DNA from 2 places in the Actinomadura sp. NTSP31 genome. Region 1 is predicted to be linked to the other one. Evidence: riboswitches for the same ligand, from Rfam matches in the RefSeq annotation. Region 1 holds a riboswitch; the other holds the start of a gene.
The links. A riboswitch is a leader RNA that binds a small molecule or an ion and turns the genes downstream of it on or off. The one in region 1 is predicted to bind cyclic di-AMP.
Positions count from the first base shown of each region.

Region 2: linked by a shared signal. The riboswitch ahead of ACA514_RS28980 (NlpC/P60 family protein) and the one ahead of ACA514_RS21790 (CHAP domain-containing protein) in region 1 are both predicted to bind cyclic di-AMP.

Region 1 is NZ_JBGNUT010000012.1:185,068-188,706, forward strand. Features, by position in the region: gene ACA514_RS21780 (hypothetical protein) at 1-86, opposite strand, end outside; gene ACA514_RS21785 (hypothetical protein) at 438-1,040, opposite strand; gene ACA514_RS21790 (CHAP domain-containing protein) at 1,239-1,946, opposite strand; cyclic di-AMP (ydaO/yuaA leader) riboswitch at 1,963-2,115, opposite strand; gene ACA514_RS21795 (FG-GAP-like repeat-containing protein) at 2,396-3,639, opposite strand, start outside.
Region 2 is NZ_JBGNUT010000019.1:20,465-24,103, reverse strand. Features, by position in the region: gene typA (translational GTPase TypA) at 1-1,747, opposite strand, end outside; cyclic di-AMP (ydaO/yuaA leader) riboswitch at 1,955-2,081, shown strand; gene ACA514_RS28980 (NlpC/P60 family protein) at 2,089-3,117, shown strand; gene ACA514_RS28975 ((deoxy)nucleoside triphosphate pyrophosphohydrolase) at 3,130-3,498, opposite strand; gene ACA514_RS28970 (Mut7-C RNAse domain-containing protein) at 3,545-3,639, opposite strand, start outside.

The sequences.
Region 1 (3,639 bases):
GTGCCGTCGACGGAGTCGGCGCTGGTCCGAGTGATGTCGAGCCCCCGGGCGAGGTCGCGGGCCGTGAGCATCGTTGCGGCCTCCAACCGCGCCAGGGTGGCGGCCAGGGGTTTGCGGGGTGGGCGGCCGGCAGCGCCGCACAACCCCACCAGCCGCTCGGTGCCCGCGACCTGCTCGGTGAGGCGGGATCGGGAACGCCGACGTGCAGCGCCAGCAGCCGCCCCAGCATCTCGCGTGCCTCGGCTGGGCGCAGCACGTCCAGATCCAGCAGCCGACCGCCCAGCCCGGGCAGCGCGTGCTGGGACGTCACCACCACCGGAAGCAGCTCGGTGACGCCGCTGTCGGTGACGAGTTCGGGGTTCAAGTTCCTGACGGCGCGACCCGGGACGCGAAAAGGGCGGCATCCCGAGTGGGATGCCGCCCTTTTCGTTCATTCGTTACCCGAGGGGCTTGGGGGTGCCCTTCTTGCCGGCGCCGTGGCCCCAGGACAGGACCTGGTACTTGACGCCCTTGAGGTGGCCGACCGAGGTGCCGGTGTCGTACTTGCTGCTCGGCTTGTGGCCGTCGACCAGGTGACGGAAGGTGTAGGTGTCCAGGTCGAGCATGACACCGCGGTGCGAGGGCTCGCCGGGGCCGCGGTCGCCGACAAAGCCGGTGACGCTGCGGCCGTTGTAGGTGACCTTGACCTTGGTGTTCATGGGCCAGCTGGGGCTGGCGAACAGGCCCTTTTGCATCGGCTTGCCGCTGGCGGGGGCGCCGGTGTCACCGTTCACACCCGAGCCGTCGTCCCAGAAGTAGGACGCGGTGGTGCTGCCCGACAGCACGCCGCGGGTCTTGGTCGCGGCCTTGCCGGCGGTGTGGCCGGTGGTGTGGCCGGTGGTGTGGTGCCCGGTCGCCTGCTGGGAGGTGGTGTGGTGCGCCATCGGCTGGTCCGCCGGGGCGCCGTGGGCGCTCTCGACCGCCACGCCCGCGACCAGCAGGCCCGCCAGGGCGGTACCGGTCAGGGCGGACAGGGCGGTGTCGATGGCTCGCTGCTGCATGTGCATCCTTCGCTCGGTGGTCCAGGCACCGGGGGGTCACGCCGCTCAGGGCATGAGGAGTCACACCGTTCGGGCGTGACGGGGTCCGGTGCGCGGCACGCGGTCGTGATCGCGCGGGGGGAGGAAGGGGGGAAGCACCACTGGACGGTGCGGGAAGAAAGGGGGAGGGCGGGGGGCCGTGGTGCGGCCCCGCCGGGGTTACCGGTATTCGGGGTAGCCGTAGCCGGCGACGGTGGAGGTGTCGCGGACCTTTTCCTTGACGGCGTTGCCGGTGTTGCCCTCGATGGTGTTGATGGTGCCGTCGTGGTTGTCCTTCACCACGATGCCGACGTGGTCGATGCCCTTGATGCCGCCGCCGTTCCAGGCGAAGAACACCACGGCGCCGGGCTTGGCGGTCTGCCCGAAGCGGCCGGTCTTTTTGAACCACTGGGCGTGGCTGACGGTGTAGGCGTCAGCGCCCATGCCCTTGGCGCCGGTGTTCTGGCCCAGCCAGGACACGAACATGTCGCACCAGGACTGGCCCTTGTAGACCGAGGCGCTCTTGGCACCGATCCGGTGGGCGTTGAGCTGACCCAGCGAGGAATCGACGTACCAGTCGTTGAACTTGCTGTTACCCGAGGCGTCCTCGTGCGTCCCGACCTGGGTACGCGCCAGCTTGATCACGTCCTGCGCCGAAGCACCGGCCTTACCGCTGCTGGCACCGGCCGCAGCGCCCTCGGCGCCCTTGGTGTCGGCCTTGGAGACGGCGGCGACGTGCACGGTGTTCGCGGGCTGCGCGGGCTTGGTGTCGGCGTGCGCCGCCGGGGTGAGGGAGGCGATGCCGAACGCGCCGGCCACAGACAGCACGGCGCCGGCGGCGACACGGGTGCCGATGCGCTTGGTCAGATCGAAGGTGGGAGCGGTCATGAGAAGGGTTCTCCTGAGGTTCTTCCAGTCCGCCTACCGGGTTAGCTGTCGGGTTCGGGCGTGGAAGTGGCCCTACCGTCACCCCGCGCATGCGGGGGTGCGGATTCACCCCGGTGTTTCGGTGGGTCCCCGGCTCCGCGTGGCCTTTGAAGATCGGCGCTGTGTGCGGACTCGGCGGCGGACGTGCCTTGATCGGCCGTCCTGATGATCAGGGACTCGATGCGCCCTTCGTCAGATCGAAGCGGGCGCCCCGGACGGGCTTCCCCGTCGGTCACACATCCACAACAGGTTCAACCCACCCCATATTTCGTCAAGCCCACCCCAAACCACAGGCCCACCAGCAAAGACAACCCAAAACCCCCACCACGCGGGGGCTCACGGCCAGTCCGCCGGCACCAAAAAAAGTTCGGATGATCTCGCGCCTGGAGGGATGCGGGGCCTCCGGCGGGTCAATCCGGGGGGCCGTATCGCCCGGTACGCCGGTCGTCGTGGTGGTAGGTGGACCACTGCGGGCCCGCGGCTTTACCTGCGGTTGCCCACGCAAACAGGTAACCCTCGCGGGTGGAGACAACAAGATCGGTTTTACCATCGCCGTCCAGATCCCCCGCGGACGGGGACCAGATCGTCCAGCCGCCGGTGAACAGCGGGAACCCGGCGGCCTGCCCGGACCCTCCGAAGGCGTGCAAAGTGGATGTGTCGCCGCCGCCGACGACCTCGGCGCGGCCGTCGCCGGTGACGTCCACGATGATCGGCGAGCCGAGGAAGGCCAGGCCCGTGCGGCGCTGCGGGAAGCCTGGCACGGGCAGGGCCGTGGCGGCGTCGTAGCCGCGCTGGTAGTTGCCGATCGGCTGCCCGCTGCCGGGGAACAGCAGCGCGGCGACCAGGGACGCGGCCCCCGATCCGCCCTCGGTGTAGCCCAGCCGGTTCAGCGGCCCGAACCGGCCGAAGGCCCCGGAGGTGGTGAAGGAGAGCGGGACGTCGGCGGGCAGATGGCCGCCGAGCACGGCGGACGGGTCCAGGGCGGGGTTGGCGAGCGGGCCGAAGTCGCGCAGGATCTTGCCGGTGCCGGAGATCAGGTAGGTGGGGCCGAACGACGGACCCGTGGCCACTTCGTCCTTGCCGTCGCCGTCCACGTCGGCCGTCACGGGCTGGTTGACGCCCTCGGTGATGAACTCCTGGGCGCTCCCGTAGAAGGTCATGACCGATGACAGCCGGACGGGCCAGCCCGGCACGGGCGTCCCGTCCGCGTGGAAGGCGAAGGCGTAGTTGGCGCCGTAGAACTGCTCTCCGCCGCCCTTGCTGTCCGACAGCTGGGAGCGGAGGACGATCTCGGGCTTCCCGTCGCCGTCGAGGTCGGCGACGGCGGGGGTGCCGGGCAGCTTGTGGTCGTCGATCCGGATGTACCCGGCGGGCGGTCCGTTGCCCGCGCGCACTTCGATCGGCCAGCCGGGCAGGTCGGAGCCGTCCGGGCGCCAGGCGTGGACGCGCCCGTCCCAGCCCGTCTGGACGACGTCGAGGCGCCCGTCGCCGTCGAGGTCCACCAGGACCGGCGAGGCGGTCGCGCCCCGCACGGGCAGCCTGGTGTACTCCAGGGCGGGACGCGGGACGGGTGGCGGCACCACCCCGGCGTCGAGGGTCTTCGGCCAGCCGGGCAGGAGCCGCCCGGAGGCGTCGAAGGCATAGGTGCGGCCTG
Region 2 (3,639 bases), on a different contig from region 1:
CGCGGCAGAACTCCAGCGACTGCTCCAGCGTCAGCAGGCGCGCCGGCGTCACCGTCTCGGCGATGTCGGACGTCGAGGACCGGATGTTGGTCTTGGCCTTCTCCTTGGTGATGTTGACGTCCATGTCGTCGGAGCGCGAGTTCTCCCCGACGATCATGCCCTCGTACACCTCGGTGGTCGGCCCGACGAAGAACGTGCCGCGCTCCTGCAGGTTCGTGATCGCGTACGCGGTCGCGGCGCCGGACCGGTCGGCGACCAGCGAGCCGGACGGCCGGGTGCGCAGCTCGCCGAACCACGGCTCGTAGGACTCGAACACGTGGTGCGCCATGCCGGTGCCGCGCGTCTCGGTCATGAACTCGGTGCGGAACCCGATCAGGCCGCGCGCCGGGACCAGGAACTCCATCCGGATCCAGCCGGTGCCGTGGTTGGTCATGTGCTCCATGCGGCCCTTGCGGACCGCCATGAGCTGCGTCACCGCGCCGAGGTGCTCCTCGGGGATGTCGACGGTGAGCCGCTCGACCGGCTCGTGCTTCTTCCCGCCGATCTCCTTGGCGACCACCTGCGGCTTGCCGACGGTCAGCTCGTAGCCCTCCCGGCGCATGTTCTCCACCAGGATCGCGAGGGCCAGCTCACCGCGGCCCTGCACCTCCCAGGTGTCCGGGCGCTCGGTCGGCAGCACCTTGATCGACACGTTGCCGACCAGCTCCCGGTCGAGCCGGTCCTTCACCATCCGGGCGGTGACCTTGGTGCCCTTCTCGCGGCCCGCCAGCGGGCCGGTGTTGGTGCCGATCGTCATGGAGATCGCCGGCTCGTCCACCGTGATCAGCGGCAGCGGGCGCGGGTCCTCCGCGTCGGCGATGGTGTCGCCGATCATGATCTCCGGGATGCCGGCGATCGCGATGATGTCGCCCGGCCCCGCCTCGTCGGCGGGCTTGCGGGCCAGCGCCTCCGTCATCAGCAGCTCGGTGATCCGCACCTTCTCGATGCTGCCGTCGTGCCGGCACCAGGCGACCTGCTGGCCCTTCTTGATCGTCCCGGCGTGCACCCGGCACAGCGCGATCCGGCCGAGGTAGCTGGAGGCGTCCAGGTTCGTCACGTGCGCCTGCAGCGGCGCGTCCGGGTCGTAGGACGGCGCCGGGATCGTCTCGGTGATCACCGAGAACAGCGGCTCCAGGTCCTCGCTGTCGGGCATGCCGCCGTCGGCGGGCTTGGCCAGCGACGCGCGCCCGGCCCGGCCCGAGGCGTACACGATCGGGAAGTCGATCTGCTCCTCGGTGGCGTCGAGGTCCATGAACAGCTCGTACGTCTCGTCCACGACCTCGTCGATGCGGGCGTCGGGACGGTCGGTCTTGTTCACCACCAGGATCACCGGCAGCTTGGCCTCCAGGGCCTTGCGCAGCACGAACCGGGTCTGCGGCAGCGGGCCCTCGCTGGCGTCCACCAGCAGGACGACGCCGTCCACCATGGACAGGCCGCGCTCGACCTCGCCGCCGAAGTCGGCGTGGCCGGGCGTGTCGATGATGTTGATGGTCATGCCGTTGTGCCGGACGGCGGTGTTCTTGGCGAGAATGGTGATGCCCTTCTCGCGCTCCAGGTCGTTGGAGTCCATGACGCGGTCGTCGACGTCCTGGTTCTCGCGGAAGGCACCTGACTGCCAGAGCATGGCGTCGACCAGCGTCGTCTTGCCGTGGTCGACATGGGCGACGATCGCGACGTTCCGGAGGTCGTCGCGCGTGGAGATGGGCATGCGGGCTCGCCTTGCGTGAGAGTTCGGGAGTCGCCGCAGACGCGCGGCTGCCTTCATTCTACTTGCCGCACGGCGCAACCCGCTCCGAGCCGCCCGTCCCGTCGCTCCCAGCGGCCCCGATTGGCCATCTTTGCCCATCCTTTGTAATCTTCCCGAGATCCGGTCGTCCGGAGCCCCACCCCCCGGGGCTGCGGCCGGACCGCCGAATCCACCGCGGCACCCACCCGCGGACGAACCGGGGACCCATCCCCCTGGGGTGAATCGACGCACGTCGTAGGGCGACTCCTGGCCCGAACCCGTCAGCTAACCCGGTAGGCGAGCAAGGAGAGGAGAACACCGGCTTGGCACCGGACCCCCGTTCCCGGCGGCGCATCGCGCCCGCCGCGGCAGCCGGCGTGCTGCTGGTCGCCGGCCTCGGCGCCACCGCGCCCGTCGCCGCGCACGCCGCGACCCCCTTCGGCCCCGCCGCCGCACCGTCGGCCACCGGCACGCCCAGTCCCCTCCCCACCACGGAGAAGGGCCTGAAGCAGAGCCTGAAAGAGCTGAACGACGAGGCGGAGACGCTCACCGAGCAGTACAACAAGACGCGCGTCGACCTCGGCCACGCCGTCAAGGCCGAGCAGGCCGCCGCCAAGTACGCGCAGCAGCTGGTCAAGCAGACCGCGCCCGCCCGGCAGCGGCTCGCCCAGCTGGCCGCCGCCAACTACATGAGCGGCGGGCCCGACGCGATCTTCAGCTCCGGCGGCAGCGCCGACAGCCTGTCCGACTCCGCCTACCTCCAGCAGAACCAGGCCACCACCGTCCTCGCCCTGCAGAAGCAGGTCGACCAGGCCGAGGCCGCCCAGCGCGCCGCGCAGGACCGCACCGAGCAGGTCAAGCAGGCCCAGGCCAAGGTGCAGACGGCGCGCAAGGCCGCCAAGGCCAAGGTGGACGAGGTCGTGAAGCGCCTCGACAAGCTGACCACCACCCACACCACCGACCCCAAGTCCGGCCTCACCGCCACGATCAAGGGCTCGGACCTGCCCGCGAAGATGGCCCGCAAGGCCCTCACCAAGCTCGGCAGCCCCTACGTCTGGGGCGCCGCCGGCCCGAGCTCCTTCGACTGCTCCGGCCTCGTCGTCTGGGCCTACGCCCAGGTCGGCAAGTCGGGCCTGCCGCACTACACCGGCGACCTGTACCAGCTCGGCAGCAAGGTCTCCCGCGGCTCGCTGCGCGCCGGCGACCTGGTGTACTTCGGCAGCAACCTGCACCACATGGGCATCTACGTCGGCGACGGCAAGTTCCTGCAGGCCCCGCAGACCGGCGATGTGGTGAAGATCTCCAAACTGTCCACCCGGTCCGACTACGCGGGCGCGAACCGGATCTCCTAGGGAGCCGCCGCCTCAGCGCAGGTCGGGTTCCAGTTCGGCGATGACGGGGCGGTCGCCGGGGAGCCAGGCCACGTCGTACAGATCGTCGCGGGCGAGCCAGCGCAGGGCCAGATGCTCCAGGGCCTGCGGCTCGCCCTCGACGATCTCGGCGGTCCAGACGCGCAGCAGGGCGCGCTCGCTCAGCCGCCAGTCGCCGCCGACGCGGCGGAGCGGGCGGATCTTGATCGCGAGCTCCTCGTGGCACTCGCGGACCACGGCGTCCTCGTCGGACTCGCCCGGGTCCACCTTGCCGCCCGGCAGCTCCCAGCCGCCGGCCATGTGCGGCGGTTCGGCCCGCTGGGCGGCGAGCAGCCGCCCGTCCCGGATGATCGCCGCGCCCACGACTACCAGATCGCCGATGGTGACCAGCCCCTCCCGTTCCGCCCGGTCATTCTGAGACGGCGGGTTCCGCCCGGACGGTTCCGGTGCGGGCCGCCTCGACCTGACGGGTCGCCGCTTCGACGATCTTCTCAAGGCGGTCGC